Regions from separate parts of the Luteibacter anthropi genome, predicted to be linked through region 3. Evidence: riboswitches for the same ligand, from Rfam matches in the RefSeq annotation. Region 3 holds a riboswitch; each other region holds the start of a gene.
The links. Region 3 has a riboswitch for fluoride ahead of KR767_RS15695 (voltage-gated chloride channel family protein). Riboswitches for the same ligand answer to the same signal wherever they lie in the genome.

Region 1 (9,830 bases), 320 kb from region 3:
AAGCCGCGTGCGGTATTGCACGGGTGTCATCAGCGTTACCGCCTTGAAGTGACGATGGAACGACGTGACGCTCATGCTGGCCATGTCGGCCAGCGTATCGATGGACATCGCATCCGCGTAATGGGACTGGATCCATTGCACCGCGCGACCTACCTGCGCCACATGCGACCCATTCTGGGCCAGTTGCCGCAATACGCCACCCAGCGGACCACAAAACACCCGGTAATAGATTTCCTGGACGACCAGGGGCGATACAAACGGGATATCGTCCGGGCGATCCAGCAGACCCAGCAGGCGGGCAAAAGGCTCCAGCAGATCCGGCGTCATCCGGGCGGTTGCTACGCCAGCCGATGATGTCGGCGCCGGGCCATGTTTCATGGGCAGTCGCGCCATGGCTTCGGCGAGCACGGCTCTGTCTATGTCCAGCGTCAATGCCAGATGAGAGCGACCTTCGGCATCGAGAAATACCTGCGTGCACACGGGAAGCTCCACCGTCACCAGCAGGAAGGTCGAGGTATCGGCCCGGAACGGCGCATCGCCGGCTGCCACCGTTTTGCTCCCCCTAAGAATGACTACCATGCGCGGACGGTAGAAGAGGGTCGGCCGAGAACTGGCAAAAAAAGCGCACTTTGGGTCGTAAGCCTATGATCAGGCGCCTCTTTATGACCTTCGACAGAACGTCTCATTCACACTAAGGCGTGGTTCCGGGAATCTGAATTGATGCGAGCCATTTAGTCCGTGCATTAGGCACGTGGTCCGCGTACTCGGTACAGATTCCATCTCTCGCCCACCCGCACGCCGCTTACCGCGATGATTACGGAAACGATTGAACCAACCGCGGCGCCAAGGATGTCTTGCGGCCAATGAATGCCGGCAGCCACTCGCGCCCAGGCCATTAGGGCTGCGCACACGCCCACGGCTAGCGCACCCCCGGCGTGCCGACGTGTCGCCAAAACCATCGCCCATATGCAAGAGACGGTTACGTGAGTACTCGGCATGGAATTATTCGCCGCGTGAGCGACCCAGGCAGGTCCGTAACCGGCCGCGAATGGCCTGGGTTGATACGCTGCCCAGGAAATGAACGCCTCCGAGGCAATGGCCAGCCCCGTTGCACAGAGTCCTACCAAGACCCCGCCCCACTCACGGTCTCGTAGCAAACATCCGGCCGAAACCAATAGACCGATGATCAAGGGCAATTCGCACGCCGCGCTCAAGAGCGCGCTTCCCAGAGCCGTCGGTGGAGCGCCCAAGTGGATTGCAGCGTAGACGATGTGATTCCACGTGTCGGATGTGGGATCGCTTGCGAACGCCGACAAGTCAGGCTCCCCTTCGCTTCTTTCGGGCCTGCCACCAAGCGCTACTGACGAGAATGGCCGCAAGCCCCAATGCGAATGAAATGGCCGGCCAAGCGTGGCTCGGTGATGACCATGCGACTAGGCCTCCGGCCAAGCACACAAAAATCACAATCGTCGTCGCATAAGCCACATCGTCGACAACTACGGCAACGAGTTCCGCGACAATGGCTCGCCACCAAGAACGCCGGGTCATGACGGGATCCCTGCACGTGACGAAAGTTCGCGACGGCATGCAATGACGCCGGCAGACGCTGCGACGGCATAGAGCAAAATCAAGCCGAGTACCGATAAGTCGCCGCCAGGCCAGACGATGCCGCGCCCCTCGCCCACCCAGAATGTTCCAAAGGCAGTTAGCAGCACGCCGACGGTGAACTTGAGTGTATTTTCGGGTACACGTGCCAAGGGGCGATGAACCAGTGCCCCTAGGGCAATAACGAGCAATAGCGCCGCTACCGCGCCCACGCTTGCCGACCACAAGCGGTCACGCCCGGCTGCTCCGAGAGCGATCACAATGAAGACGACTTCGATGCCTTCAAGAAGCGTGATCTTCATTGCTGTCATGAATGCGACCTTATCGAAAGCGGTAGAGCGCTGCCCGAGAGCAATCAGCTGCGCCTGCTCGGCTTCGAATGCGGCGGTCTCATCGTGGAGGGCGATGACCCCCGCCGCACGCAGCATGGCCTTGCGCAGCCAACGCATCCCAAAGAGCAGTAGGAGCGCGCCCACAAGGAGTTGGACGACTCCTAGCGGTATACGCGCCATGGCGGGTCCGAAGAACAATACCGCCAATCCGAGGATGAGCATCGCCGCTGCAACACCGGCGAGCGCGTCGCGCCATCCCCTTACTACCCCGACCGCGAGCACGATAGTGAGTGCCTCAACAAACTCGACCAACGAGGCTAAGAACGCAGCGATGGTTGTAGGCGCTGTTGTCGTCCATGCAGACATTAGCGAGACTTCTCCGCTGACACTTTTTCATTGCCGCCGCCGTCCAGGCGACCGTACTCGACCTCGCTCCGTGCGTAAAACACGTCGACGTTCTCGGCTGCCATTGCTGCCATGAGGGCGTTGCAGGTCGCCTCATCGGTAACGACGGAGACGGTGACAGGACGATCGGCCATCTCGAAGAAACTGGCAGAGTGCATCTTTCCTCCGTGGCCGAAGCCGGCGCCGTCCACCGTCAGTGTTCCTCCCTCTGCACCGAGTTCGCGTGCTTTCTGCAGGATCCACTGACCCACTGTATCGCCATGGATCTTTCGATCTTCCTGAGTGAAAAACAGGATGCGGAACCCTTCCATTGTCGTTCTCCGAGTTACGAACAAGACGGTCGGTAGTGCCTGGAAGCCGTCAGATTGACGTGCTCTTGCAAAGATTGCTCGTGGCCGTTAACAAGAAAGCAATGGCGCGAATCATTGGGTGGCCTCGCAGCGTTCACCGCCCTCTGACGGTAGACCTAGCGTGCGGCCGACGAGGCCGCCTGCGTCAAAATAGCGGGTGTCGCCGACCGTCTGCAGGGCCAGCGCCGGTTGGAGGTGAAGGAGCGGCGCCTCGTCGGCTCTTGCGCCGCCACCGAGCTCTGTCGAAGGATAAAGACATGTTCTCCGTTGGAACGTGGGGACAGTTCCGCCCGGTAGCGCCTCGGAAATGACGCGCCCGGTCAAATGGCCATGCGCTGGCATGCGGATGCCTAGGACCTTGGCAACGGTCGGAGCGATGTCGGCATTGCTGACCGGTGCAGGATCGACGAATGCCTTGCGAAAATCGGGACCGACCGCAGCCATGAAGTTAAACGTGTCGGCGCGACTGAACGCGCCGTGCATGCCTTGCCCTTGGCCATACGAGGAGTCGGCGAGCTCCACACCGCAGCGGAAAGGCAAATCGCACCCGGAAGAAAAGGATCTAAAGCTTATGACGATCGCGGGATGCGGCGTCCGCGCTGTCCCCATCAAGCCGACCTCCGACAGAGGAATCGTCCCAGGAATGGCACCGAATGCGGGATCGACGAAAATGCCTCCGACGTAGTCCTGGCGGAGAAAGAACGCGACAGCAGCGGGCACCATAGACCGCGAAGCGTCGCTTTTTGCGTAGATCAACGACGAACCCGCACCGGATGCCACGACGAAATCGGGATGGTTGGGATCCTCCCCCAGTATCGCGTCGCCATTGACGGGATGCTTCGCGTAACGGCTTTCGTCCAGATGTCCGCACCCGCCGGCACCACGGATCAGAACCGCGCCGTCGTCCGCATCCCATACGGAAAACTTCAGGGCTTCACCCATATCCATCGCGAGGAAGCCGGGAGGAACCTGGCCTTTCTCAACGTCAACGTAATCACATCGTGCAGAGCGACTCGTCTGACTCTGCTTGGAGATAGTCGAAAAGCCATGGTCCGACGTGACGATGATATCTGTCGTCGCGCCAAGACCCAGTCGATCGACGGTCTCACGCAAGCGAGCTAGCGTGAGGTCCGAGTTTCGAATAGCTTCCAGAGAGGACGAACCGTTGATGCCGGGCACGATGCCAGGTCGACTGTCCAGCTGACCGTGCTGGGTGATATCCGGATCCCTCATCCAGAACACCATCACGAAGGGCTTACCCTTCTCCTGCAGCAGTGGAAGCGCGGCCTTGGCGGCGACCTCCGAGTAATACCGCTGTTGCGCGAGGTTAGGCCTATCAAGAAGGGGCGGTGTCAGGGGCAACCCGGCCCGCTGAAGCGCTTCGGCGAATTCAGGGTTCAGCAACACGCCGTCCAGCTTGCCGTCGTGGCCGGCGATGGCTGAGCTGTCGTCGAGGACGAGAGTCGTCTGGCCGCGATCGACATGATCCTGAATGAGCGCAGGCCCGAGCTTTCCGATGGATGCCGTGCTGTAACCCTGCCGGCGTGCGGCGGCCAGGAGGGTTTCCTCCGTCAGGTAGTTTCCGCCCAGGTGTGCGTCCAGATCGCCCAGGACGGCATCATCCTCCAAGTAGGGTGTGACGCTTGCCGTGCCCTTAGCGGAAGTGACCGGATAACCGGCATAGATCGCGTTGGAGAAGTTGCCGGCGTCACCGAGATAGTGGCCCGTGGCAATCACCGAAGCGTTCGCCGTGGTGACGGTCGGGTACAGGGAGTGACTATTGGGGAAACTTACTCCCTCGCGGCGCAACGCGTCGAAGGCTGGTGTCAGCTGGGCATCGACCACCGAGCCGCGCAACCCATCGGCGACAAAGATGATCACATTGTGCGGACGGTCGGGCGCCGAAGCGGCTTTGGCCGACACCGCGGTCGCCGTCGTTAGTGCGGCGAGAAGAAGCACAATGGCACGCATGAGCTACCTTTCAAAAATTTTGGATGGGTGCATACCGGTCGCAGGTGCTTGCAAAGCACCTCGCGATCAATTCGATTTTGTTGAGGGCTCGCAGGGCAGCTACTGGTCTTGTGGGGCATCCTCCGCGGTACGTCCAAACTCGACGAGACTGCGGGCAAAGAAGATGTCCGCACGGGCTTCCGCGAGCGCCGCCATGAGTGCCTCACACGTCGCCTCATCGGCGGTGACCGATACAGTCACGGGCCTATCCGTGATCTTGAAAAGACCTGCCGAGTGCATGTTCCCAGAGTGCCCGAAGCCAACGGCGTCTATGGTCAGGGTTGCACCATGCGTCTTCAGTTCCTTGGCCTTACTGAGGATCCATTCGCTCGCCAGGCGGTGACCGATTTTTCGGTCTTCCTGTGTGAAAAAGAGGATGCGATAACCGTTCATGGAGCAACTCCCTCGGGTGACGCTTAGTCGTGGGTAACGCTTTTCAGCGCTTCGCCATGAAACATCAAGACGCGTACTTTCTTGATTTCGTTGGCGTGATCTTTAAGAAAGGCTTCGAGTTTTATGCGGTGATCGACCAGTTCGAGGCACTGTGGGTGGTGCATCGAATGTGCTTCGGGATGGTGGTGACTGAGCCGGTGACCTTTGAGATAGCCAGAATCGACATGATGAAGAATCGCTTGTTCGACACCAGCGCGACGAGCGACAGCTAAAAGATGATGGGCCAGGGCCGGAGCCGAGAGGTGATGCCAAAACCGTGTCCGGGTTGCTCGGGTGGACGCGGGAAAGTAGAGGCGAACGGCAGCAAGGTCGTGCATTCAGGGCTCCTGGATCACGGATCGATGGTTTCAACACGGGGCTGTTTGCGCTGTGCCTTACGGAAGGCCCTCATCTCGGCAAGACGCATGTCTTCGGGCAAATGCCGCACATGTTTGGCGTGTCCAAGACGCTGCGCGTGGTAGATGCCTGTATGTCCGGAGAACATGTAGCTGGCGACGCAGGCGATCGCCGCGAACGGCGCGATGGCTGGACCGAACAGTTCGATCGCCATGACGGTGCAAGCCAAGGGCACGTTTGCGGCGCCGGCGAACACGGCGACAAAGCCCAGCCCGGCTAGCATCGGCACGGGAAGGTGTAGAAGCGGCGCGAGCGCATTACCTAGGGTCGCACCGATGAAGAAGAGCGGCGTGACTTCACCGCCTTTGAAACCCGAAGCCAAGGAGGCGACGGTGTAGGCGAACTTGCCAGCGAAGTCCCATGGCGCCAGAGGATGTTGAAACGCGGCGATGATGGTGGGTATGCCGAGGCCGACATAGCGTTCGGTATGCAGCACGACCACCGAGAGCGCAATGACGGCGCCGCCGACCAAGGGGCGAAACGGGGCGTACCGAAGGTAGCGCTTCATCCACCCGCCCACGGTGTGAGTAGCCGTCGCAAAAAGCAGACCCACCAGTCCGAATGCGAAGCCGGCGGCGATAACGGCGAGGACCGTGGGAATGGTAACTGCCGTGACAAACGGCACGGCGTAGACGGTGTGATGAACCCCCCACGCCAGGCAAACACGGTCAGCCACGATGGCGGCGATAACGCAGGGAAAGAGCGCGTCGTAACGCATACGGCCGATGGCCAGGACTTCCAGGCCAAACAGTGCGCCGGCCAGCGGCGTACCAAAGACAGCCGCAAAGCCACCGCTCATGCCGACCATCAAGAGGATACGGCGCTCTTCGTGGCGGAGTCGGAAGATGCCCGTCAACTGGTCGGCCAGCGCTCCGCCCATCTGGACCGCCGTTCCTTCGCGGCCCACCGACGCGCCGAAAAGGTGGGAAGCGACGGTGCCTATGAACACCAAGGGCACCATCCGCCGCGGAATCACCTTCTTCGGATCGTGGATCTCGTCGATGATCAGGTTGTTGCCCGCTTCCACAGGCTTACCTACCCGGTCGTACGCCCAGCCAACCACGAAACCTGCCAGCGGGAGCAAGCAGATCATCCAGGGCTGGGCCTCGCGAGTGGCCGTTGCCCATTCGAGGGCAAGCAGGAAGAAGGCGGAGGCGGTACCGGCCAGACAGGCGGCTGCCGAACTGATGACAAGCCACTTGCCCATGTAGGGCAGCAGTTCCCACTGCTCGAGTGAACGAAGGTGTCGCATGCGACTTCCGGTAGGTGGGTTGAAAACACCTGAAGTCCGGGGGCATCAAACAAAAATGCCTACGCCCCCGGGGATCCAGGATACGTAGGCATCATCAGCCCGAAGGCGGTTCGCGGAGGCATGCCATCTCCGTAGGCCCAGTGTAACTACGGCGGGAACCCAGGTCAAAGCCTTCACCGGGCAATGAGGCGGCCCAGCGCAAAGCCGCACGCCAGGCAGCCCAATGCGCCCAGGACGTGGACCGCCAAGTGGATGGCGACCGACCCGTACTGGCCGCGCTGAAGCAGGAGAAAGCTTTCCGCCGAAAAGGTGGAGAACGTGGTGAGCCCGCCCAGAAATCCCGTGGTGATACCCAGGCGCAAGGCCAGGGGCATCTGCGGATAGGCCATGAAGCTCGCAAGCGCCAGACCCATAAGAAATCCGCCAAGGAGGTTGGCGGCGAGCGTTCCCATCGGGAGCGAGGGGAACGCCGCATTGAACATTTGTGCCAGGAGGTAGCGAAGAAATGTGCCAAGGGTGGCGCCGATGCATAGCGCTAAGGCGGTAAGGGGCATGGGAAGACTCATCAGGCAATGTGAAGAAACGCGCCAAGTGTGCTCAGCAAGCCGCCTACCAATACCAGCGCGACAATCCATCGGATGGGACGTCCGTGGACGGTGTGCGATAGCCACACACCGAGTGCCCCGAGAGCCGTGAGCGAGACAAAGAGAGGGGCTGACCGCCATGAGGGCACCAAGATGGCCATAGACATCGGGACAAGAGCCCCTGCAAACGTGGCGCCGCAGGCTGCCGACGCCTTGACGGCGGCCTCGCGAAAGGCCGCCTTACCGAGTTGGCTGGCAGCGAGTTGTCCGTGGGCAAGAAGATTGAGCTGTCGCTCCGCTTCGATGAATTCGCTGCGCAGGTCGGCGTAATGGGCGACGAGGAAGATGAAGGCACCCGAGACAGCCGAGGCGACGGCCACGCGAAGAGCTAGCGTAAGGCTCATGGGCGCCGCACCCGGGAGCAGATGACCGGCTCCCAGTGTCAGCGCCGTCAATATCCCATCGACCAGTCCGGCGACCAGATCAAGACGAATAGCCACGAACGCCCACGGGTTGGATGGCCTCATCGATGCCGCTCCACCGCATCGATGAGGCGCTCGCCACACACGAGCTGGTCAACGCTGTGCACCACAGCGCCGGACTCATGTATCGCCGCCACGATTTGCTCGATATCCAGCCCATTGCCCTCGATGGTCAGATCCATGCCAACGGTCTCGATGTCGATCTCCCCCACGGTCAGGTTCAGGGCTTCGACACCGCGGCAGGCTGACACGGCCTTGGCAATGTCCTCCAACGATGGCCGTGCGACTGCCTTGTCGACGTCCATCACGATACGTCGAACGTTGAATGCGGTGGATGGGTTCACGCGGCCTCCGTGCGATTGAGGGTCTTGAAGGCTGCGCCCCCCGGAAAACGGGCAAGGCTTCCCAGTTCGCGCTCGATCCGCAGAAGCTGGTTGAACTTAGCCGTGCGCTCACCGCGACAACCGGATCCGGTCTTCAGGTGCCCCCCACCCAACGCTACGGCGAGATCCGCAATGAACGAATCTTCGGTCTCTCCGGAGCGGTGCGACACATAGATGCCGTAGCCGGCGGATTGGGCGAGTCCGGCGCACGCGAAGGTTTCGGTTAACGTTCCAATTTGGTTGGGCTTGATGAGGACCGAGTTAGCGACCGATCGCTGGATGCCCATCTCGACGTAGGCAGGGTTCGTACAGAACAAATCGTCCCCCACCAATTCAACGCGGTTGCCCAGTCGCTTCGTCGCCTCGACCCAGCCCTCCCAGTCGTCTTCGCCCATCGGATCTTCAAGCAAACGGATCGGATAGGCTTTAAGCCAGCGGTCCCAGAGGTCGATGAGCTCGCCACTGTCCATGGTGATTCCCATCCGGGGAAAGACATACGTGCCGTTGTCCTGCCAGAACGCGCTGACGGCCGGGTCAAGGCCGATACTCACGTCGTGGCTGGGTCGGTATCTCGCCAGGACGATGGCGTCCAGGATGATCTCTACGGCTTCTTCGTGCGACTTAAGGTGCGGTGCGAAGCCGCCCTCGTCGCCCACCGCCGTGCTGTAGCCACTTTTGCCCAGCCGCTTCTTGAGGGCGTGAAAAACCCCTTCGCCCATCTCGATCGACTCGGCAAAGGAGGTCGCCCCGTGTGGCAGGATCTTGAACTCCTGAAAATCGAGCGTGCTGTCCGCATGAGCGCCGCCGTTGATGACATTCAGGCATGGCACCGGCAGCAAGGCGCTACCCGGCGCAAGGTGCTCGTGCAGTGGCTTCTTAGCGGCCACAGCGCATGCACGCGCGAACGCCATCGAGACGGCGAGCATGGCGTTTGCGCCCAGCACTGTCTTTTGCACAGTGCCATCGAGCGCAATCAAGCGGTCATCCAGGTCGGCCTGGCGAGCGAACGCGTCCCCAGCCAATGCGGGTGCAATGATGTCGAGGACGTTGCGAACGGCGTGTCGGACGCCTCGTCCCCCGTACCGTGTGCCCCCATCTCTCAGTTCATGAGCCTCCTTTCGACCTGTTGAGGCACCGGAGGGGACGATCGCGCGGCCCTGCGCACCGTATTCCAGCGTGACGACGGCCTCGATGGTCGGAAAGCCACGCGAGTCGAGGACTTCGAGGGCATCGATACGGCGGATCTGGTTCATGCAATCTCCTTGGTCTGTGCGACACCGGTGTCTTCTGTAGAACGTAAGTGGCTTGTCTGGTTGACGTGCACGATCGACGGCGCGCCGTGCGTGAACTCGATGACGGTCATCCCGGCCGGGTCGACACGCCACCGTCGATAGCCCTCCAGCGTTTGACCGGCGAAGTAACTCAGAAGTACGCGAATCGTGGAGTCATGGGAGACGACGAGGAGGGCCTGGTCTTCCGTCATCCGGGTAAGCAGGAGCTCGGTTGCCTTGACGGCGCGAGCCTGCACGTCCAGCAGAGATTCGCCGCCGGTGAACCGGAAACGGCCGGGAATGCTTT
Region 2 (9,830 bases), 330 kb from region 3:
CTATGCAAGCCGCCCTGCCGTGCAGGTGATCGAGGGTGATGTGGCCATGCACTGGGACGAAGCCGCGCATACGCTGCGTCTTGACTACCGGCACCATGGCCTCGCCCGGGTAGCCATCGGCCAGGGGGCCGGATCGCTTCTGCTGCTGATCGGCGACCGTGCGGCCGCCAGGCAGTTCTGGCAGTTGGATACGGCGGCAGGTCCGGTTCTTCTGCGGGGCCCTTATCTCGCCCGCGAAGCGATCCGTAATGGTGAGAACATTGCGCTAAGTGGCGATACCGACAAGGCAAGCGATATCGAGCTTTTCGCCTCTCCGGACGTGCGGGCATTCTCCTGGAACGGCAAGCCCGTCGTGGCCAACCCGACGACGTCGACAAGTCTGTTGGGCCAGGTCGAGGGCCCCGTACCGGTAGCGCTGCCCGCATTGACGACATGGCGGGTTGCCAACGGCGCGCCGGAGGTGGCGCCCGGCTTCGATGACAAGGGATGGCTCGCCACGGATCGCACGTCTTCACCCAATCCCTACTGGGAACACCAGCTCCCCATCCTCGATAGCGACAGCTACGGCTACCACCACGGCAACGTATGGTATCGCGGCCACTTCAAGGCCACGGGTAAGGAGATGGGGATTGTTCTCTCGGCCAACACGGGTGTGCACCTGGGCAACCACGGCATTTTCACGGCCTGGCTCAATGGGCATTTCCTTGGCAACAACCCCAGCGGAGCAAGGCAGTTCGCCATCGATCCCTCCTGGCTGAAGATCGGTGGCGACAACGTTGTTTCCGTGCTCGTCGACAACACGGGCCATCTTCAGGAGGAGCACAGCGGTGCGTTCCGTGAGCCGCGCGGCCTGATCACAGCGACCTTTGCCGGCGCGCCTACGAGCATCCACTGGAAGATCCAGGGCAACGAAGGCGGCGAGCAGTTGTCCGATACGGTTCGCGGGCCATTTAATGCCGGGGGGCTCTATGGCGAGCGCATGGGCTGGCAGCTTCCGGGCTTCGTGGACGGTCGCTGGGCATCCACGACGCTTCCGCGTGCCACCGCCCTGCCCGGCGTCGACTGGTATCGCACGAACGTCCACCTGGATATTCCTGCCGGCCAGGACGTACCCATCGCGTTGCGCATCCATGACGCCGTGCCACGCCACTACCGCGCCCTTGTCTTCGTCAACGGCTGGCAGGTCGGTCGCTACATCAGCGATGTCGGCCCGCAGACCGACTTCGAGCTACCGCCAGGCGTGCTGCATACCCATGGCGACAACACGATTGCCATCGCATCGTGGAGCACGGCGTACGACGGTGGCCTGGGCGACGTTTCCCTGGTGGCACAGGGCAATTACCGGACGAGCATTCGCCCTGCGGATGTGCCCGCGCCTGGATACGAGGTGCTGAAGGGAGCCGGCAAGACCGGTAAGGCACAGGCCCACTGAGTGAATGCCCCCCGGCCATCAGGCCGGGGGGGCATTGCTTAGAAGATCCCCGGATTCTCCGTTCTGGAGCTATCGGGCGAGCCATCCGGATGGGTGAACCACGACAGTCGGTTCCAGGCAAGCGGGCAATCACCACCATCCGTTGCGGCGGTCAGCAGGCCAGCCGCCGTGCTGACGTCGCGGCCATAGCAGCTGCCGAGGTTGTCCCTGAAGCGGAACTGCTGCGCGCTGCGCTGCCCCGTATGACCGGCGACGGCGCCGTTGGCGTAGGTGAGCGTATCGGCCGTATCGATGCTGTTATCCACATCGCTGCGGTAGATCAGCAGGTTGCCCAGCCGCTTGCTGAACTGGCGCGAGAATCCCTGGGTTACCGAACTGGGCGCACTGAGCGTATTGCCCGCCGCATCGAAGGTGTTGCCAAAGCTGGCGACCAGTGGATAGTCGACGTGCATCTCGGTGGTCACCGCGATGCCGAGCAAGCCTTGTCGGGTCTTTGTCGTGCTGTCGACGGTCGTCAGCTGGTCGATGCCCTGCTGGTAGTGGGCTGGATCGATGGCGAAGGTCTGTGTGTTGCGAAAGCTCACGGTCTGGTTCACGTCGGTGACGATGCGCCCGTGCGACGTATCGACATAGCCTGCCACGCGAAAACGGCGCGATGCATGCGTGGCGATGGAGCCTCCGACGACACCCCCGGTATCGGTGACCTGGTTGTCCACGGTGGCGGCGGCCGGCTGTCCCTGCAAGGTATTTGTGGTCACTGCGCCGCTGACCACCTTGCGACCATGGTCGAGATGCACGAACAGGTTGCCCGTGACGGCGAAGTTGCCGTTGGCCCCAGTCACGCCGATGGCCAGCGCATGCGGTTTGCCGTCGTTGAGCAGGGAGGCAAACGGTGTGAGATCGACACGGTATGGCAGGAAGTTGAGCGTCTGCACGCCAGGCGTGGGTCGCCACATGTAGGGATCGATGCCGCCGGTGAATATCCATGGATACACGGGTGCTACGCCAGCCGGCTGTCCGTCGATCGATACCTGCACCTCGCGGTATGCACCGCCACCGCAGCTTTGCACCTGGTTGGCCTGCGCATCCGGCACACAGGTGTACCAGAACTCGTCACCGCCCTGCCCTTGTGCGAACACATCCAGATAAGCGCGCTCCACGTTCGTAGGCAGCGTGAGCGTACGCGACAGAACATCGCTACCGGTGTTGAGGGCAACGGTACCGCCGGCTGTACCGTCCGACAGCGGGAAGACCGCATCGGGGGCGTCCGGTTTCGGTGCAAGGATATTGGCCGGATAGAAGACCAGGCGGGCCGAGCCGCTGATGATGCCGGTATAGGTGTTGTCGACGATGTTGCCAAGGATCGCCTGGCCTGTCTGAGGCTGGCTCAGAAGACTCGCGAAGTCGCTGACATCGCGCTCGACATGCCAGCTGGGAGATACGGCGGCCGAAGGTTCTTGCGTCGTACCGAAGTAGATATTGGCGCCACCCAGCCAGAGCGATGCGGTGCGGTCGAACTGGCGCCCCGCCGTTACCGCGAAGTCGGCCTCGAGTACCACCTTCGACCATGACGTGCCGCAGCCGGTCGGGGGTGCATAGGTATAAGGATGGTTGGAGAAATCACGGAACGTGAAACCGTTGAACAGCTCGACCGTGCAGGCGTTGCCTGGCGGCCGTGGCACCGACGGGTCGGCAGTGGCGACATTCGCCGATCCCACGTTGAATCCGGGCGATGTCGCTGCCAGCCCGACGGGTGCCGAGCACATCGCGATACTACCGAACAAACCTGCCCACAGGCCTTTGCGGCCCGAGACGTTGATAAACGCCATTGCCCGTTCTCCCCACGTGATGCCCCCTGTCGGCAAAACGTAGCATAGGGAATCGCCGACAGGGAGCTGTCCGCATCACACCTTGGTACCTCGAACCGTGTCGTGCCAATCGGCTTTATTGCGCCGCAGCGAGCGTCGCACCGGATAGCCGGGTTAGAGTCGCCCCTGGCATCGATCAACAAGCATCCGGATCACGGATCCACGCATCGGCGCCTTTTTTTGAATCTTGAATTTAGATCGATTTAGATGCGGTTGTAAACAGCGATCTAAGACGTAATTCGTTGCGCTTTCGCATCGGTGGGTCACCAGGGGATCAAAGGCATGACGCATGACTGGGGCCGTCCAGACGGCCAGGCGTGCGCGCTTCTCCATCGGACGAACGCCCACGGTCCGACCCGGGAGAGATGGACCGTGGGTATCCGGAAGGAGTGTTTGCGATCATGAGCCTCCAAGCAATGCGCGTGCGATCAAAGGTATTTCTGGCAGTAGCCGGCCTGACAGGGCTGTCCGTGGCCCTGCCTTCTCTTGCAACAGAGCAGTCTTACGCCCATCCCTCATACATTGACGGGCCGACTTCCATGGCCCGGGCGCGTGTGGCAGCGGATGTGCTGATGGATTCCTATGATCCGGACAAGGCATGGTTTCCATCGAGCTGGTGGAACTCCGCGGTGGCCTTGCAGACCATTGGCGACTACATGCAACGTACCGGCGACCGCCGGTATCTGGTGCAACTGGACAACACCTTCGAGAAGGACAAGGGCGTATTCCCCGCCGGCGTATTGTCCGGGGATCCGTTGCTCGGCAACTTCACCAGCCGCGCCATCGACGATTCCGAATGGTGGGGCCTGACCTGGTTGCAGGCCTACGACCTGACCCGCAATCCCAAGTATCTGGATATGGCGGTGACCATCGCCAATTACGTGAACGGCTACTGGGATACCGGCAGCTGCGGCGGTGGCGTGTGGTGGGATGCGGAGCGCACGTACAAAAACGCCATCACCAATGGCCTGTGGATACGTCTCACCGCGGCCCTGCACAACAGGATTCCGGGAGACAGCATCTGGCTGGCGCGGTCACGTACGGCGTGGGCATGGTTCCAGGGCAGCGGCATGATCAACGCCAATGGCCTGGTCAACGACGGCCTGACCAATGCATGCACGAATAACGGCCAGAACGTGTGGACCTACAACCAGGGACTGGCGATCGGCGGTGGCCTGGAACTGTGGCGTGCCACCCGGGATCCGCATGTGCTGGCGGATGTACGCCGGCTGGCCGACGCAGCCATCGGGCCCAATGCCCTGGTCACCAACGGTGTACTCACCGAAAGCTGTGATGCCAGCGACCAGACCTGTGACGACAATGCCAAGCAGTTCAAGGGCATCTTCATGCGCTACTGGACCTACCTGGTAGACACCACCCATGACCGTCGTTATGCGGCCTTCCTTGAGCAGCAGGCCGATGGTCTGTGGAAGAAGGATCGCGATGCGGCCGGTCGCCTGGGCACCCGCTGGGCGGGAGCGACGAATGATGATCATCCCAACGTCTTCGACTGGCGCACCCAGGCCAGTGCGCTCAGTGCGTTGATCGGCGATATCCCGGTATTCACGCCGCTGGAATCGCTGGCTGCCACGATGTCTCCGGCCCAGCCCGTGATCATGCCGTCTGCGTCTGGCACTACATCGATTGCCATCGATCTCGGTGCATCGGCGACCGGCTATTTTCCATTGCAGGCGCTGGCTTCCGTCGACGCGCCGCCGGGCTGGAGTGTTTCGCCACGGGTCTCCCTGATGCGGTTGCAACCCAGGGGCAATGCCGTTCCCGCCAGGGCCACGCTTCCATTGACGGTCAGCGTGCCGGGCACGGCAACAGACGGCCACCACACCCTTACCGCGAATATGTTTGCCGCCGGCCTGCGTTTCACTGCGCAGGCGGATGTGCTGGTGGCACACAAGATCGATTTCGACACGGGAACCGTAGCGGAGACGCCGTGGCTGTTCGACGCGGATCATTCGCAGAGCAACGGTGTGCAGAATCGCTTCGCCGACGGCAATGCCCACTTTACCTATCGATTCCCCTTCCCCGCCGATACCACCGCGGCGCATGTCACGCTGACTATCGACAATGAATTCCTGGTACAGGTCAGCACCGACAACACGCATTGGACGACGGTGGCCCAGGAAACGCGACCGGTCACGGATGGATCCAACAAAGGCGATATCGTGATCGACCTCACGCCCTATATCGGTGCCGTTGCCAATGGCGCACGCCCGGTCTACCTGAAAGTCTCGGATGCTTTCCCCAATGACGGTTGGGGCGGGCGCGTATATCACCTGTCCGCGACGATTGCCGAGTGAAGACGGCTGAAGGTGTATTCCTTCCGACGCGATGACTTTCGCATGGCATCGCAGCCGCAGGCTTCATGAAAGCCTGCGGCTGCGGGCGTCATCAACGTGCCGTGGCTCTTTTCAATCCGTGAAATCGGTGCTGATCGACAGGGCCTTTACCGCCTCGAAACTCGCACGCAGCTCGTCTGCCCGGGCAGTCAGCAACCTGTGTGCATCCGATCCCAGAGGCAGGCGGAGCGGCGGCTGTTCCATGGCCACCGCCTTGATGATGGCGGCGGCCCCGAGGGCCGGATTACCAGGCTGCTTGCCCGAGTTGGTCCTGGCCTGTCGACGGCGCAGGCCTGCCGTCGCATCGTAGTCGTCGATGAGCGTCTTCGATTCGATCACCGAGCGGCCGGACCAGTCGGTGCGGAAGGCGCCGGGCTCGACGATGGTGACCTTGATGCCCAGTGGCGCGACCTCCCTGGACAGCGACTCCGAGAAACCTTCCACGGCCCACTTCGTGGCGTGGTAGTAACCGGTGGCCGGGAACGCCAGCAGGCCGCCAATGGATGAAATGTTGATGATGTGAGCCGAAAGAACAAGCTTTACTTTGCCTTTCGAGAGTTGGGGCGAGTGATCCGAACCATGTTCCTTCTACGCTACATCGACAGCGCAGAAATTCGGCAGATGATCACGGCGGCGACGAACAAGAGTGAGGAGTTCAACAACTTCGCCCAGTGGGCGTTCTTCGGTGGTCAGGGTATCATCGCCGAGAACCTTCGGCACGAGCAGGAGAAGGTCATCGGCTATAACCACTTGGTCGCTAACATGGTCATACTCCATAACGTTGAGCACATGACGCGTGCTATTGAGCAACTTCAGATCGAAGGCCATGAGGTGACCCCTGAGATCCTCGCAGGGTTGTCACCGTATCGCACGGCGCATATCAATCGGTTTGGCGATTACACCGTCGACCTGACACGGCCGGTCATCCCGCACGACGCAAGCCGGAGGCTTCTCACACCGGGAGCTCCCGAGGATGCGAGCAACGGATGAGTGCACTCCGTCGTACGCGGCCCTGACCCTGTAAACACGATCCACTACAGAGGAGCGTCGGCACAAGATGCGAGGCACTCCACGAGTTCGAACGCCCAAGGTTGCGGTCCGAGCAACGGGATGCCTGCTCGGGGTTGACACATTGATCACCTGCGCTTCTAGAATATTGGCCCACGGAGATGGCATTCCTCCGGTCCCTTAGGGACGAACCGCCACATCGGCTGATGATGCCTGCCAACCTTTGCAGGGTTTGCAGGCTCTCTTATGTCCGAAATTCAGGTTCCTCTGTCTCGATTAGCCCCTAGTCTCTTCCACCTCGCCGGGAGCGCTCCTGTCGCGACGATGGTGTCGGACGAGGTGATGGCGGACCTGCAGTTGTCTGGGTGGGCTCTCGCGATCGCTGAACAGCCCGGCGCTCTGGACATTCGTCCTTTTCTCAAGGCCCCGGCGGCGACCACCGCTGAAGCCGTCTTCCGTCAGGGAGTCTTCCGCGACCTGAACGCTGCGCCGATCAGGCGCGCCTTCGGGGCATTTCTCCAGGCCATGACGGTTTACGAGAAAGCCGCCACGAGGGCAAACGAGCAGGCGTCGACGCTGGAACTAGCCCGTTACCAACTCACGGCAGTGAGCGCCTACTGCACCGGCGTAAGGGACATCCTACAAGCACTCCGGCAAGGCCCGGCGGCGTCCGACGCGCTGGCCGGACTGACGCACTATTTATCGACCTATGCGGCGTCCGATGGCTTCCTCGCCATGGCAAACCGCGCGTCGAAGCTCGAGAGCGAGCTGGACGTGCTCCGCTATGGACTGCGTCTGGGACCGGGTTACGTCGCCGTCGAGAGCGTGGCGCGCGACGAGGATTATGCGGCAGTCGTCGCGCAGGCCTTCGCGCGCTTTCGCGTCGACGGGGCCAAGGACTACCGTACGGCGTACCAGGGCCCGCGGCATCTCAACGGCCTTGAAGAGCGGATTCTCATCGAGTTGGCGGACGAGCACCGAGTTCTATTCGATGAGCTGACGCGCTTTGCCGCTGACTACGCGGACCCTATCGATCCCGTCGTCGCCCAAGTTCGGAGCGAGGTGGCGTTTTATACAACGGTGTTCGATGTGGTCCAGGAGAGCGAGCGTCTGGGCCAGCCGTGGTGTTTGCCGGAGTTCATCGCGGCGCACGATAGGACGATTGTCGTTGAGGCCGCAGACGTAGCCCTGCTTCATCCGGCGATAGGTGACCCGACGCATGTTGTCCGTAACGACCTGGACAGAACTGCTGCCGAGCAACTTATCGTTATCACCGGGCCCAACCAAGCGGGGAAAACGACCTTCGCTCGGATCTGGGGCCAGCTGCACGTGCTTGCTCGAGTCGGTTGCCCTGTGCCTTCCCGATCCGCGTCTATTCCCTTTGTGCGCTGTGTAGAGACGCATTTCGAGCGCGCAGAACTGGCGGGTTCTCAGCGCGGCAAATTGAAAGACGACCTGGTGCGGATCCACGAAATCGTTGAACGTGCCGACCCGGATACGTTGGTGATACTCAACGAACTCTTCGCCTCGACGACGACGGCCGATGCGATTGACCTCTCGCGCGACATCTTAGAGCGGCTAGTCGATCGTGGCGCCACGATTGTGTGTGTGACTTTCCTCTGGGAGTTGGCGCAGGCTGGACCAGCGATGGCCAGCTGGATAGGCAGTGTCACCACCGAGGACGCTCGGCAACGCACTTACCGCATACGTCGAGGCCCTCCAGAAGGACAGGCCCATACGGAGGCGTTGGCCGCAAGCTACGGCCTTACCCAAGCGCAGCTGGCCAAGAGGATGATGCGATGAAGCCGCGCCTTCTTTGGCCTAATAGCGATCTCGTGGCGCACGATGATGTTAGGGCCGCCGCGCCTGCCGCATGGGCAGACCTGGATCTTGACCTTATCGTGGAGGCGATTTCAGCGAACGACCGGCCGTTAAAGGCCATCGTCACTGCTGTCTTTGCGGCGCCGCTCTCCACGGGTGACGTCATTCGCTCACGTCAGGCGGTCCTTGCGGACGTGGCCGACCACCTGGCGATGGCACAGGAGCTGCACGATATTGCGCGCGACGCTATGGATGCGAAGCGGCGAAGTACAAGCGGGTTCTACGGTGTCTACGCCTCGTCGATCCTGCACGGAAGCGTCAGCGTCCTGAAAGAGTTGCTTGACGCGCTTCGTCAAACACGCACAGTCGCCGATCGGTGGATCACCACGGCATCCGCCGATCGCGTAACGCAATGGCTGAGCGAGTTACGGGAAAATCTGGATGACGGCTATCTCAACGAGGTCTCAACGCATCTGGAGCGATTGGCCGACCGCGGCGAGCTCTCCGTAACCGCGCGTCTCGGACCGATGAACCAGAGTATCGATTTGACCCTGCGAGCACGAAGTGGACCACCACGACGTTGGTGGACTCGGATGCTCGGCTACGTTCCGGGGAAGCACACCATACGAATTGCCGACCGCGACGAGGGCGGTGCTCGTGCGTTGGGTGAGCTGAGGGACAAGAGCATCAATGAGGTCGCCAACGCGTTGGCACAGTCGGTCGACTACCTTCTTGGATTCTTCGACCTGGTACGGCGAGAACTCGCGTATTACCTGGCGGTCGCGCAATGGAGCCACGCGTCGCACGATGCTGGGACACCGTTGTGCGTCCCCCTCTTCCCGAAAGGCAAGAAAGGCATCACCGCGGGCGGCTTAATTCCGTTAAGCGTCGCCTTACGACCGCCGGGAACAGCGGTTGCCAATGCCTTTGATTCGTCGCCCGCGCCGCTAGCGATCATCACCGGCCCGAATCAAGGCGGGAAGACCACGTTCCTCCGTGCGCTGGGTCAAGCCCAGTGGCTTGCCCAAATTGGCTCGCCGGTTCCGGCCACCTCATATGAGTGCGACTTGTTCGATGGTTTCTTCTCGCACTTCAAGCAAGCAGAAGACAACGAGTTAAAGCACGGAAAGTTCGACGAGGAACTCCTGCGGTGGAGTCGGCTGATCGACGAGCTCGGAAAGCACTCGCTTGTCCTTTCCAACGAGTCGCTCTCCAGTACCGACGCCCGGGAAGCCACGGCCCTTGCCGCGATTCTCTTCGATTCATTGGCCGCTGCAGGTCACCACGTGGTCGCCGTAACGCACTTGGCGACGTTGTCCGAGGTCGTCACCAGTTGCCATACAGACT
Region 3 (9,830 bases):
ATCCACCCGGATCGATGAGACCGGAAGTCCGGCTATGTGTCTTCGTCATCAGTGCTTTCGTCGCAGGCCCCCTGTTATGGGCCCATGTGCCGCGTCCATTGCGACACGCCTTCATACCCATCTGCATCGCAGTGACGTCGGCCGCTTGCTTCGGCCTCTATCTCACGCGATCCCAGGCGAGCTGGGTCGGCTTCGCGATGATCGCGGGTACGGCCCTGGGCGGTGCCATCGCATGCTGCATGATGCGACTGTCCAGCCTCAGCCCCGGCGATGGCTCGCGCAATCCGCTCCGGCTGGGACTGGCCGCCGCGTTCCTGGGTGGAACCTTTGGCCTGGTGGGCGCGTTTTCTCTGATGAACCAGATCTACATCGGCGGCCTGCTGCCCGGTCCCAATGAGGCACTGCCGCCAGGGCGCCCACTACGCCTGGCCGAAGCCCTGACCGTGCTGGACAGGACGGGACCGAACGACGATTACCCTTCGCTCATCGCCACCTCCGTTACCGGGAGCATCTACGGCTCACTCGCCATCCTGTGCATCAGCCTGGCCGTGGCCGGCATCCTCGCCACCATCGCGCCGCCTGCCCTGCATGCCCGATGGCGCGGCAGCGCAACCTCTTCGCGCGGTTGATGCTCCGCCCCTCTCCTGAATACCCCTCTCTTGGCAGGTGATCGATATGTCCGGTCTGGCTGGCGTGTGGCGAGCCTATCGCCCGATGTCCGAAGAATCGCTGATGTCGTTGTCCGGGCACATGCTGTCGGCCATGCCACATCGAGGTCATGTGCGTCATGTGCAGGCCCATGCACCTCTCGGCGTTGCCATCGCCGCATGCCGGCCGGCCCACGGTCCGGTCTCTGCGACCACCGCCCGTTCCAACGACGGTCGCTACATCGTGGTCGTTGCCGGTGACCTCACGCTTTCCCGCGATGAATCGCCCGTCATGTGGGCCATGCAGGACCTGGATTCGCCGGCGGACAGGCTGATACGACGCATCCGCTCGCAAGGCGTCGGGAGTGCGATCGCACAGATACGTGGATCCGCCTGTGTCGCCGTGATCGATAGCGTCGAAGCCACCCTTACCCTCTCGCGCGACAAGATGGGCGAGAAATCGTTGTACATCGCCAGCACGGCAGACGGCTTGCTTTTTGCCACCGAAGTGAATGCCATCGAGCAACTGGCCAGCCCACTTGCGATCGACAGGAGTGCCGTTGCCACACTGCTGAGGCATGGGTATATCCCATCGCCTCATAGCATCTACAAGGACGTTTCCAGATTGCCGGCCGGCTGCTTCGTGCAGTTTCAGCTTGATGGTGCTCCCCCGGCCCACGTTACCGACCTGCCATTCAGGCGTTACTGGGACGTTCGCAAGGAGGTGCTGGGAGAAATCGCAGAACGGCGATCCGACGGACTGCGAACAGCCGAAACGGATCTGCGCGACGTACTGGCGATGTCGATCGAGGCACGCCATGGAAGGCAGTCCTGCGCCCTGCTGACCGGTGATGTCGAATCGAGCGTCATCGCCGCCATGCTCCAGGCTCAGCAGGAAGAGCCTCTACAGACGTTTGCCGTCGGCTTCGAAGGACAGACCCAGAACCTGGAACGCGCCGACAGGATCGCGAGCTACCTGGGCTGCCATTTCGATCCGGTGGTGCTGGGACACAACGATGTCCTGTCACAGGTCGAGCGGGTCATCAGCACGGCCAGCGAGCCGCCGTGCCTGCCTTCCGCCGTGATACTTGGCATGGCTGCCGGGGCCGCTGGTCATGCCCATAAGCAGATCGTGCTTGGCGAGGGCGCCAATGAGCTGTTCTTCGGCCATGATGCCTACCGACGTGCGACACGCCAGGCACGATTCGTAGGCTCCCTGCCGATGCGTTTCCGGCAGCGGCTGGGATCATTCAAACTGGCAAGGAAGGCTCACGCGTGGAGTGGTCATGCGCGCGACCCCTTTGTGAAACTCGCAGCCACGTCCGTGGAAGACCACTACCACGATGCGACGACACTCTGGCAGCATCCCGGGCTTGCCGTACCGGGAACGGACGCCTATCCCACCGTGTTTTCCCGGCCCGACGAATGGCTGGATACGGAAGCGACGGCCGACCGGCTCCAGTATGTCGACCAGCGTATGCGGCTTGGCGAGGGGCTGCTGCCTTCCGCCGAAGCAGCCTGCATGGCGCATGGCGTGACGCCCTGCTTTCCGTTCATGGATGAATCGGTGTGGCGCTTTTCATGGCGCCTGCCCGTGGCTTACCGGTACGGATACCGGGAGCACAAGCTGGTGCTGAAGAGGCTGGCGGAACGAAATCTCCCGGAGAAACTGCTGGCGACACACAAGCCCATCGCTGAAGCACCGGTTGCGGCGTGGCTTCGCGGGCCTTTGCGCGAGTGGGCCGGTGACTTGCTCAATCGCCGTTACCTGCAACAGCAGGGTATTTTCGATCCGGAGGAAATCCTGCCGATATGGGAGGCGTTTCTTGAAGGGCGACAGCAGTGGCACGGACATCTATGGCCGGTGCTGATGTTTCAGGCGTGGCAGCAGAGTCGTCGCTCCTGCGAAAGCAGGAGCCCAGGGCCGTGAGGATGGGCGGAGCAGGAGCCGATGTGATGCGTCGGCGATAAACGGCTACCGGGGCGCTGGATTCCTGCTTTCGCAGGAATGACGGGTTAGGGTGGCTTATTTCTGGATGGGGATGTTCAGTGTGATCCAGCGTGTCACTACGCTGTCCAGCGATTCGCGTGGGGGGATGGTCAGCGGCAGTGTGCGGGCGAATTCCATCGCGGCCTTGGTATACGCCTGCTTGCCCCGGGCGGAGGCCTGGCGTGCCGCGGCTTGTTTTTGCCGGAGCTGGACGATATGCGGACTGGGCTGACCGGGGCGCGCGAATTTCTGGTATTTGCGCAATTCGTCGGCGGCCAGGGCCGTATCGTGCGCCGCCTGCGTGACCGCAGCCTGCCCTTTCAACACCTGCACCAGCCAGGTGCCGGCCGGATTCAGCACTCCGGCGTCTGACAATAACGAAGCGACGGCAGCATTCGTCGCACAGGCCTGCTCCACGCGGGCCTGGAATACCCTCTCATCGGTCACGCTCTGGGGAGGAACTTGCGTCACCGGTATCTCCAATACGTCTGTCAGCCGGGCATGGTAACGATTCCGGTCAGGTCGCGTCATCACCATCGAAGCGGTGACGTGCGGCGCGGAAGGCATCTGCGTTATCCATAACCCACGTCCACAGCGGCAGCATCCCCGTCAGCTGGCCTTTTCCAAGCGATGTAAGCGTGTAATCCACCCGTGGCGGCACTTCGGCATGGTCGTGCCGTGCGATGAGCCCGTCGCGCTCAAGCTGCCGTAGCGACCTGGTGAGCATGCGCTGGGTGACGCCACGAAGCCGACGCGCGAGTTCGGCATGGCGAAGCGTCCCCGCCACGCCCAGCTCGTACACGATGCCCAGGGACCAGCGATTGCCCGCATGGGCCAGCACCTCGCGCTTCAGGCCGCCGTCTTCGTCGCTCAGTGCCTCGCAGGCCGCCCGTGAGCGCGCCATGACCTCTGCGAAGGGAATGTCGTCCGGTATCACTCGTGTGCCTTCTTGTCCGCGAATCGCCCGCACCTCAGCTTATGCCACGTCTCCCCACAGAAGTCGAAAAACGATGCCCGCGATCAAAACCACGGAACAGCACACCCTTGTCATCGGCGCGGGGGAACTGGGCATGGCGGTACTGAAGTCCCTCGCGGCGCAGCCGGTCAAGGGCAGGCTCAGCGTGCTGCTACGACCTGCCCGGCCACACGAAACGGATTCGACCCGCGATGCTGCCCTGTGTGCGCTTGGCGTGGATATCGTCCGCTGTGACCTCGCCAGCGCACCGGAAGAAGAGCTTGCCGGTATATTCGCGTCCTACGCCACGGTCATCTGCTGCACGGGGTTCGTCGGCGGCGCGGGCACGCAACGCCGCATCACTGCCGCCGTGCTTCGCGCGGGGGTGGATCGCTACGTGCCCTGGCAGTTCGGCGTGGATTACGACGTCGTGGGACGCGGCAGTGACCAGGGCATCTTCGACGAACAGCTCGACGTGCGCGACATGCTGCGGGCGCAGTCGCGCACGCACTGGGTCATCGTATCCACCGGCATGTTCACCAGTTTCCTCTTTGAACCTGCCTTCGGCGTTGTCGATCTCGAAGCGGCGAAAGTGAATGCACTGGGGCGCTGGGACAACCGCCTCACCGTGACCACGCCCGAAGACATCGGGCAGCTCACCGCTGCCATCCTCGCCCATGAGCCTCGCATCGACGACAAGGTGATCTTCGTGGCGGGCGACACGTTTACTTACGAACGCCTGGCCGACATGGTGGACGCTTACCTGGGCAGGAAAACGCAGCGCAACCTGTGGACCGTCGACGCACTGCGCGACGCCGTGCAGGCCCATCCGCACGACAAGATGCGCCGGTACCACCTGGCCTTCGCGCGCGATACCGGCGTTGCCTGGGACAAGGCCGTCACCTTCAACGCAGCGCAGGATATCGCGGTGACCGAGGTTCCTGCGTGGCTTGCGGCGCACGCGAACCAACCGTCACACGGCGGTGTTACTCTATAACGATCAACACTCGCCAGGTTCCTCCGCATGCGCTCAACCCGCCGTCCCCTGCTGGCCCTTGCCGCCGCTTTTGCACTGATTCCCCTGTCGAGCCATGCGGCTCCGGCGGCGCGCCAGCAAAGCACCTTCGAATGGGTCGAGAGCGTTCCGGAAGAAACCAGCTACGGCCTGCCCGATACGGCACGCACCGGCCCTACCTGGCTGTCGATGATCAAGGGCGCGAAAGACCATATCGACATCGCCGCCTTCTACCTGACCAACCCGCCCGGCCATGCGCTTTCGCCCATCGTGGATGCGCTGGTCGCGCAGGCGAAGAAAGGGGTGCGGGTGAACTTGCTCATCGACACCAGCTTCATGCATGAAAGCCAGCCCTGGGTCGATGCACTGACGGGCCTGCCCGGCATCACGATCCGCCAGATGCCGGTAAAGGACCTCACCGGCGGCGTGCTGCACGTGAAGTTCATGGAGATCGACGATCGCGATGTCTTCGTGGGCAGCCAGAACTGGGATTGGCGTGCCATCCAGCACATCCACGAAGTGGGCGTGCATATCGGCGACGAACGCATCGGCAAGACGTTCCGTGCGGAATTCGACCACCTGTGGCACCTGGCCGAAAAACCGGCCGATGCGCTGGTGGCCGCACCGCTCGTACCCGCCCCCTCGTTCGAACCGGCCACCGTGCTCTCCCCCGTCGTCATCAACGGCAAGGACGATGGCCCGTCGACTATCTTCCCCGCCTTCAGCCCCGCAGCGCTCCAGCCGTCCTGGCTGACGCTGGAAGCACCGACGCTGACGCAGATGCTCGACCAGGCACGCACCCGCATCCGCATCCAGGTGATGACGATGTCGGCCTTCAAGGACTTCGGCCCCAAGGGCTACTGGACCGCACTGGATCTTGCCATCCGCAATGCCGCCGCACGCGGCGTGCAGGTACAGGTCATCGTGGCCGACTGGGCACTGCGCGGCCATGACCTCGCCTACCTGCAAAGCCTGGCGCTCATGCCCGGCGTGGAAGTGAAGTATTCCAGCCTGCCGCAGGCGTCGTCCGGCCCCATTCCCTACGCCCGTGTCGAACATGCCAAGTACGCTCTCGTCGACGACGAGTCGGGCTTTGTCGGCACCGGCAACTGGAGCTGGAGCTACTTCGAAAGTGCCGTGAATGCCTCGATCTTCATCCACGGCCCGCTGGTGCGCCCCCTTGGCCGCATCTTCGACGCAGACTGGAACGGCCCTTACGTCAAGCCGCTAAGCGCATTCCAGCCCACCGCGAAACAGCCTTAAGGTACGTCGTCCGTCACGGCCGGGGTCTCGCGTAGCTTCTTCCTGTATGCCTTGACCTCGGCCAGCCGCAGATCCTCCGGCAGGTGCCGCACATGCTTGGCCCGGCCAAGGCGCTGGGCGTGATAAATGCCTGCGTGTCCGGAAAACAGATAGCTCACAACGCACGCAATCAGTGCGAACGGCGCGATGGACGGCCCGAACAGTTCGATCGCCATCACCGTGCAGGCCAGCGGCACGTTCGCCGCGCCGGCGAATACCGCGACGAAACCCAACCCGGCCAACATCCCGACAGGCAGATGCAGCAGAGGTGCCAGCGCATTACCCAGCGTGGCGCCGATATAGAACAGCGGTGTCACCTCGCCACCCTTGAAGCCCGACGCCAGCGACGCGACCGTATAGGCAAACTTGCCCGCGAAATCCCAGGGCGCAACAGGATGCTGAAAGGCTTCCACGATGGTCGGAATGCCCAGTCCGATATACCGCCATGCAGGCAGGACGCTGACAGACAGCGCAATCACCGCACCACCCAGCAACGGGCGTAGTGGCGCATAGGCAATCCGCCGCTTCATCCAGCCACCCAGATGATGTGTGGCCGTGGCAAAGAGCAGGCCCACGAGGCCGAAAACGATACCTGCCGCGATCACGCCCAGCACCGGCAGCAGCGTGAGTGCGCAGACATGATCCACCACGTAGTGGGTGTGGTGAACACCCCACGCCAGGCAGACCTGATCGGCCACGATGGCGGCAATCACGCAGGGAAACAGCGCGTCGTAGCGCATGCGCCCGATAGCCAGTACTTCCAGGCCAAACAATGCACCTGCCAGCGGCGTGCCGAACACTGCGGCAAAACCACCACTCATGCCGGCCATCAGCAGGATGCGCCGGTCGTCGGCTCGCAGCCGGAATACATGAGTCAGCTGGTCGGCCAGCGCACCGCCCATCTGCACGGCCGTACCCTCGCGTCCCACCGATGCGCCGAAGAGATGGGATACCACCGTGCCGATAAGCACCAGCGGCACCATGCGCCGGGGGATGATCTTACGAGGGTCGTGGATCTCGTCGATGATGAGGTTATTGCCCGCCTCCACCGACTTGCCCACACGCTGATACGCCCAGCCCACCACGAAACCTGCCAAGGGAAGAAAGCCGATCAGCCACGGCGATGCCTCGCGGGTGTTCGTCGCCCATTCCAGAGCCAGGAGAAAGAAAGCGGAAGCGGAGCCGGCCAGAACGGCAGCCGCGCAAGCCATGAGCAGCCACTTGCCCATGTAGGGAAGCAGTTCCCATTGTTCCAGTGAACGAAGGCGTCGCATGCGGATTCCAAAAGGTGTGTCGTTGAAACACCTGGAATAACGGGGCGAGAAACGCACGAGCCTACGCCCCGGAGGATTCCAGGATACGTAGGCATCATCAGCCCGAGGGCGGTTCGCGGAGGCATGCCATCTCCGTGCCGCCAGTGTAGCGGGTCACCCGGGCTTGTTAAAGCCGCGGGTTATTGCGCCTTGCCTCGCCCGTCGAAGGTCAGGCGGTAAGCCAGACGCGGATCAGCGACAGCAGCTTGTCCACGTCGAGCGGCTTGGCTACGTAATCGTTCGCACCTGCCTGCAGGCACTGCTGCTGGTCGTCCGGCATCGCCTTGGCGGTGAGCGCAATGATCGGCAGATCGGCAAAGCGCGGATCCTGGCGAATCTCGCGGGTGGCGGTCAGGCCATCCTTCACCGGCATCATGATGTCCATGAGCACCAGGTCGATATCCGCGCCATCCACGGACGCGTGGAGCGCGTCGATGGCCTCCTGACCGTTGCGGGCAATCGTCAGCTCGCAGCCGTGCGGTTCGAGCACACTCATCAGGGCATAGACGTTGCGTACGTCGTCTTCCACCAGAAGGATGCGACGGCCTTCCAGCGTGGCGTCGCGATTCAGCGCCGCGCGGATCATGCCCTGCTGCGGCTCGGGCAGTTCCGAAATCACGCGATGCAGGAACAACGACACCTCGTCGAGCAGGCGTTCCGGCGAGCGCGCGCCCTTGATGATGATCGAGCTGGAATAACGACGCAGGCGGTCTTCTTCTGCTGCGGAGAGCACGCGCCCCGTGTAGACGATCACCGGCGGGAACGCGTACGTATCCTGGCTGCTGAGCGTTTCCAGCAGTGCGAAGCCGGACGTATCGGGCAACGACAGGTCGAGCACCATGCAGTCGAAGGTCTCGTGGCTGAGCAACGAGAGGCAATCGGCGGCAGACGAGGCACCGATGGTTTCCACATCCGCCGACGCCAGCAGGTGACGGATGGCATCGAGCTGCACCGCGTCGTCCTCGACCACGAGCACGCGACGGGGGCGCTGCGACAGTCGCGATTCCAGCGAATCCAGAACGCGGGCCAGCGCCTCGCGGGTGGTCGGTTTCACCAGGTAACCCACCGCGCCCAGCGACAGCGCCGTGCGCGAATGGTCTTCCGCCGATACGACATGGATCGGGATATGACGCGTGCGCACGTCGTGCTTGAGGATATCCAGCACCGACAGACCCGACTGGTCCGGCAGCCCCACGTCGAGCACGATGGCATGTGGCATCTGCTCGCGTGCCACGGCCAGCGCCTCGGACGCGGTGGAGGTCACCAGCGAGCGGAAGCCCATTTCCTCGGCCAGCTGGCTGACGATGCCGGCAAACGCCACGTCGTCCTCGATGACCAGGATGAGATGGCGCGGATCGATGGATACCGGCGCCGGAGCACGCTGCGCGACAGGTGCGGGCGCCATGACCGGGCGGTGTGCAGGAGGCATCGGAACGACGGCCGGTGCCGGTGCGCGCGCAACCACGGCCTGGGCGCTCGCGAGCCGCACGGGGATGGTCAGCGTGAACATGCTGCCCCGGCCCGGGTCGCTTGCGACGGAGATATCGCCGCCGAGCAGGCGCGCCAGCTCAAGCGAAATGGACAGGCCCAGGCCCGTGCCGCCGTAGCGGCGGCTGATCGATCCGTCCGCCTGCTGGAACGCATCGAAGATGCGCGCCTGCTGGTCCGCAGCGATGCCGATGCCGGTGTCGGTGACCGAAAAGACCACCATGCCCTTCGCGCCGGCTCGCACCGAAAGATTCACGCTTCCGGCTTCGGTGAACTTGAGGGCGTTGGACAACAGGTTCTTGAGCACCTGCTCGATACGCAGGCGATCGCTCTCGATAAATGCCGGGCAGTCAGTAGCCGACGATACGTCGAGCGTGAGGCCCTTCTCGTTCGCCACCGGCGAGAACAACGCGGCGATATCGTCCAGCAGACCCTTCACCTCGAAGGTTTCGCCACGGACCTCGACATGGCCCGCCTCGATCTTCGACAGGTCGAGGATGTCGTTGATGAGCGTGAGCAGATCGGCACCCGAGGCGTGGATGGTGCGGGCGAACTTCACCTGTTCTTCGGTGAGGTTGCCGTGCGCATTGTCTGCCAGCAGCTTGGAAAGGATCAGCGCGGAGTTCAGCGGCGTACGCAGTTCGTGGCTCATGTTGGCCAGGAACTCGGACTTGTACTGGCTGGCGCGCTGCACTTCGTGCGCCTTTGCCTCGATGGCTTCGTTGGCGAGCGCCAGCTCGTCGCGCTGGGCTTCCAGCTGCTGCGACTGTCCGGCCAGGTGGGCGTTGGTCTGCTCCAGCTCGGCCTGCTGCGATTCCAGCTCCTGCTGCGATTCGCGCAAGGCCCTGCTCTGCTCTTCCAGTTCCTCATTGGACGCCCGCAGCTCTTCGCCCTGCAACTGAAGGGTTTCGGACTGGCGCATGGTCTCTTCGAGAAGACGGGACAATTCGGCGCGGTACGCGGCCGAGCGAAGCGCGATGGCGATGGCCGGCGACGCCTGCTCCAGCAGGGCGACTACTTCGGCGTCCACCGGATTGAAAAAGCCCAGTTCCACGACACCCTGGACCTGGTCGTCACCGATCGTCGGCACGATCACCAGGTGACGCGGCGGTGCCTTGCC

Region 1: linked by a shared signal. The riboswitch ahead of KR767_RS16855 (voltage-gated chloride channel family protein) and the one ahead of KR767_RS15695 (voltage-gated chloride channel family protein) in region 3 are both predicted to bind fluoride.
Region 2: linked by a shared signal. The riboswitch ahead of KR767_RS16895 (MutS-related protein) and the one ahead of KR767_RS15695 (voltage-gated chloride channel family protein) in region 3 are both predicted to bind fluoride.

The regions. Positions count from the first base shown of each region.
Region 1 is NZ_CP077072.1:3,966,404-3,976,233, forward strand. It holds gene KR767_RS16825 (AraC family transcriptional regulator) at 1-549, opposite strand, end outside; gene KR767_RS21460 (phosphatase PAP2 family protein) at 744-1,379, opposite strand; gene KR767_RS16830 (COG4280 domain-containing protein) at 1,545-2,303, opposite strand; gene KR767_RS16835 (DUF190 domain-containing protein) at 2,303-2,653, opposite strand; gene KR767_RS16840 (alkaline phosphatase family protein) at 2,765-4,663, opposite strand; gene KR767_RS16845 (DUF190 domain-containing protein) at 4,763-5,095, opposite strand; gene KR767_RS16850 (DUF190 domain-containing protein) at 5,119-5,472, opposite strand; gene KR767_RS16855 (voltage-gated chloride channel family protein) at 5,487-6,803, opposite strand; fluoride riboswitch at 6,882-6,943, opposite strand; gene crcB (fluoride efflux transporter CrcB) at 6,977-7,357, opposite strand; gene KR767_RS16865 (hypothetical protein) at 7,369-7,914, opposite strand; gene KR767_RS16870 (DUF211 domain-containing protein) at 7,911-8,213, opposite strand; gene eno (phosphopyruvate hydratase) at 8,210-9,505, opposite strand; gene KR767_RS16880 (histidine phosphatase family protein) at 9,502-9,830, opposite strand, start outside.
Region 2 is NZ_CP077072.1:3,977,348-3,987,177, reverse strand. It holds gene KR767_RS16920 (beta-galactosidase) at 1-1,432, shown strand, start outside; gene KR767_RS16915 (peptide-N4-asparagine amidase) at 1,471-3,261, opposite strand; gene KR767_RS16910 (glycoside hydrolase family 76 protein) at 3,702-5,615, shown strand; gene KR767_RS16905 (SDR family NAD(P)-dependent oxidoreductase) at 5,727-6,143, opposite strand; partial or broken gene KR767_RS16900 (Tn3 family transposase) at 6,177-6,644, shown strand; fluoride riboswitch at 6,811-6,885, shown strand; gene KR767_RS16895 (MutS-related protein) at 7,005-8,465, shown strand; gene KR767_RS16890 (MutS-related protein) at 8,462-9,830, shown strand, end outside.
Region 3 is NZ_CP077072.1:3,642,562-3,652,391, reverse strand. It holds gene KR767_RS15725 (hypothetical protein) at 1-629, shown strand, start outside; gene KR767_RS15720 (asparagine synthetase B family protein) at 676-2,577, shown strand; gene KR767_RS15715 (hypothetical protein) at 2,674-3,204, opposite strand; gene KR767_RS15710 (winged helix-turn-helix transcriptional regulator) at 3,155-3,541, opposite strand; gene KR767_RS15705 (aromatic alcohol reductase) at 3,648-4,589, shown strand; gene KR767_RS15700 (phospholipase D-like domain-containing protein) at 4,617-5,870, shown strand; gene KR767_RS15695 (voltage-gated chloride channel family protein) at 5,867-7,183, opposite strand; fluoride riboswitch at 7,265-7,326, opposite strand; gene KR767_RS15690 (response regulator) at 7,392-9,830, opposite strand, start outside.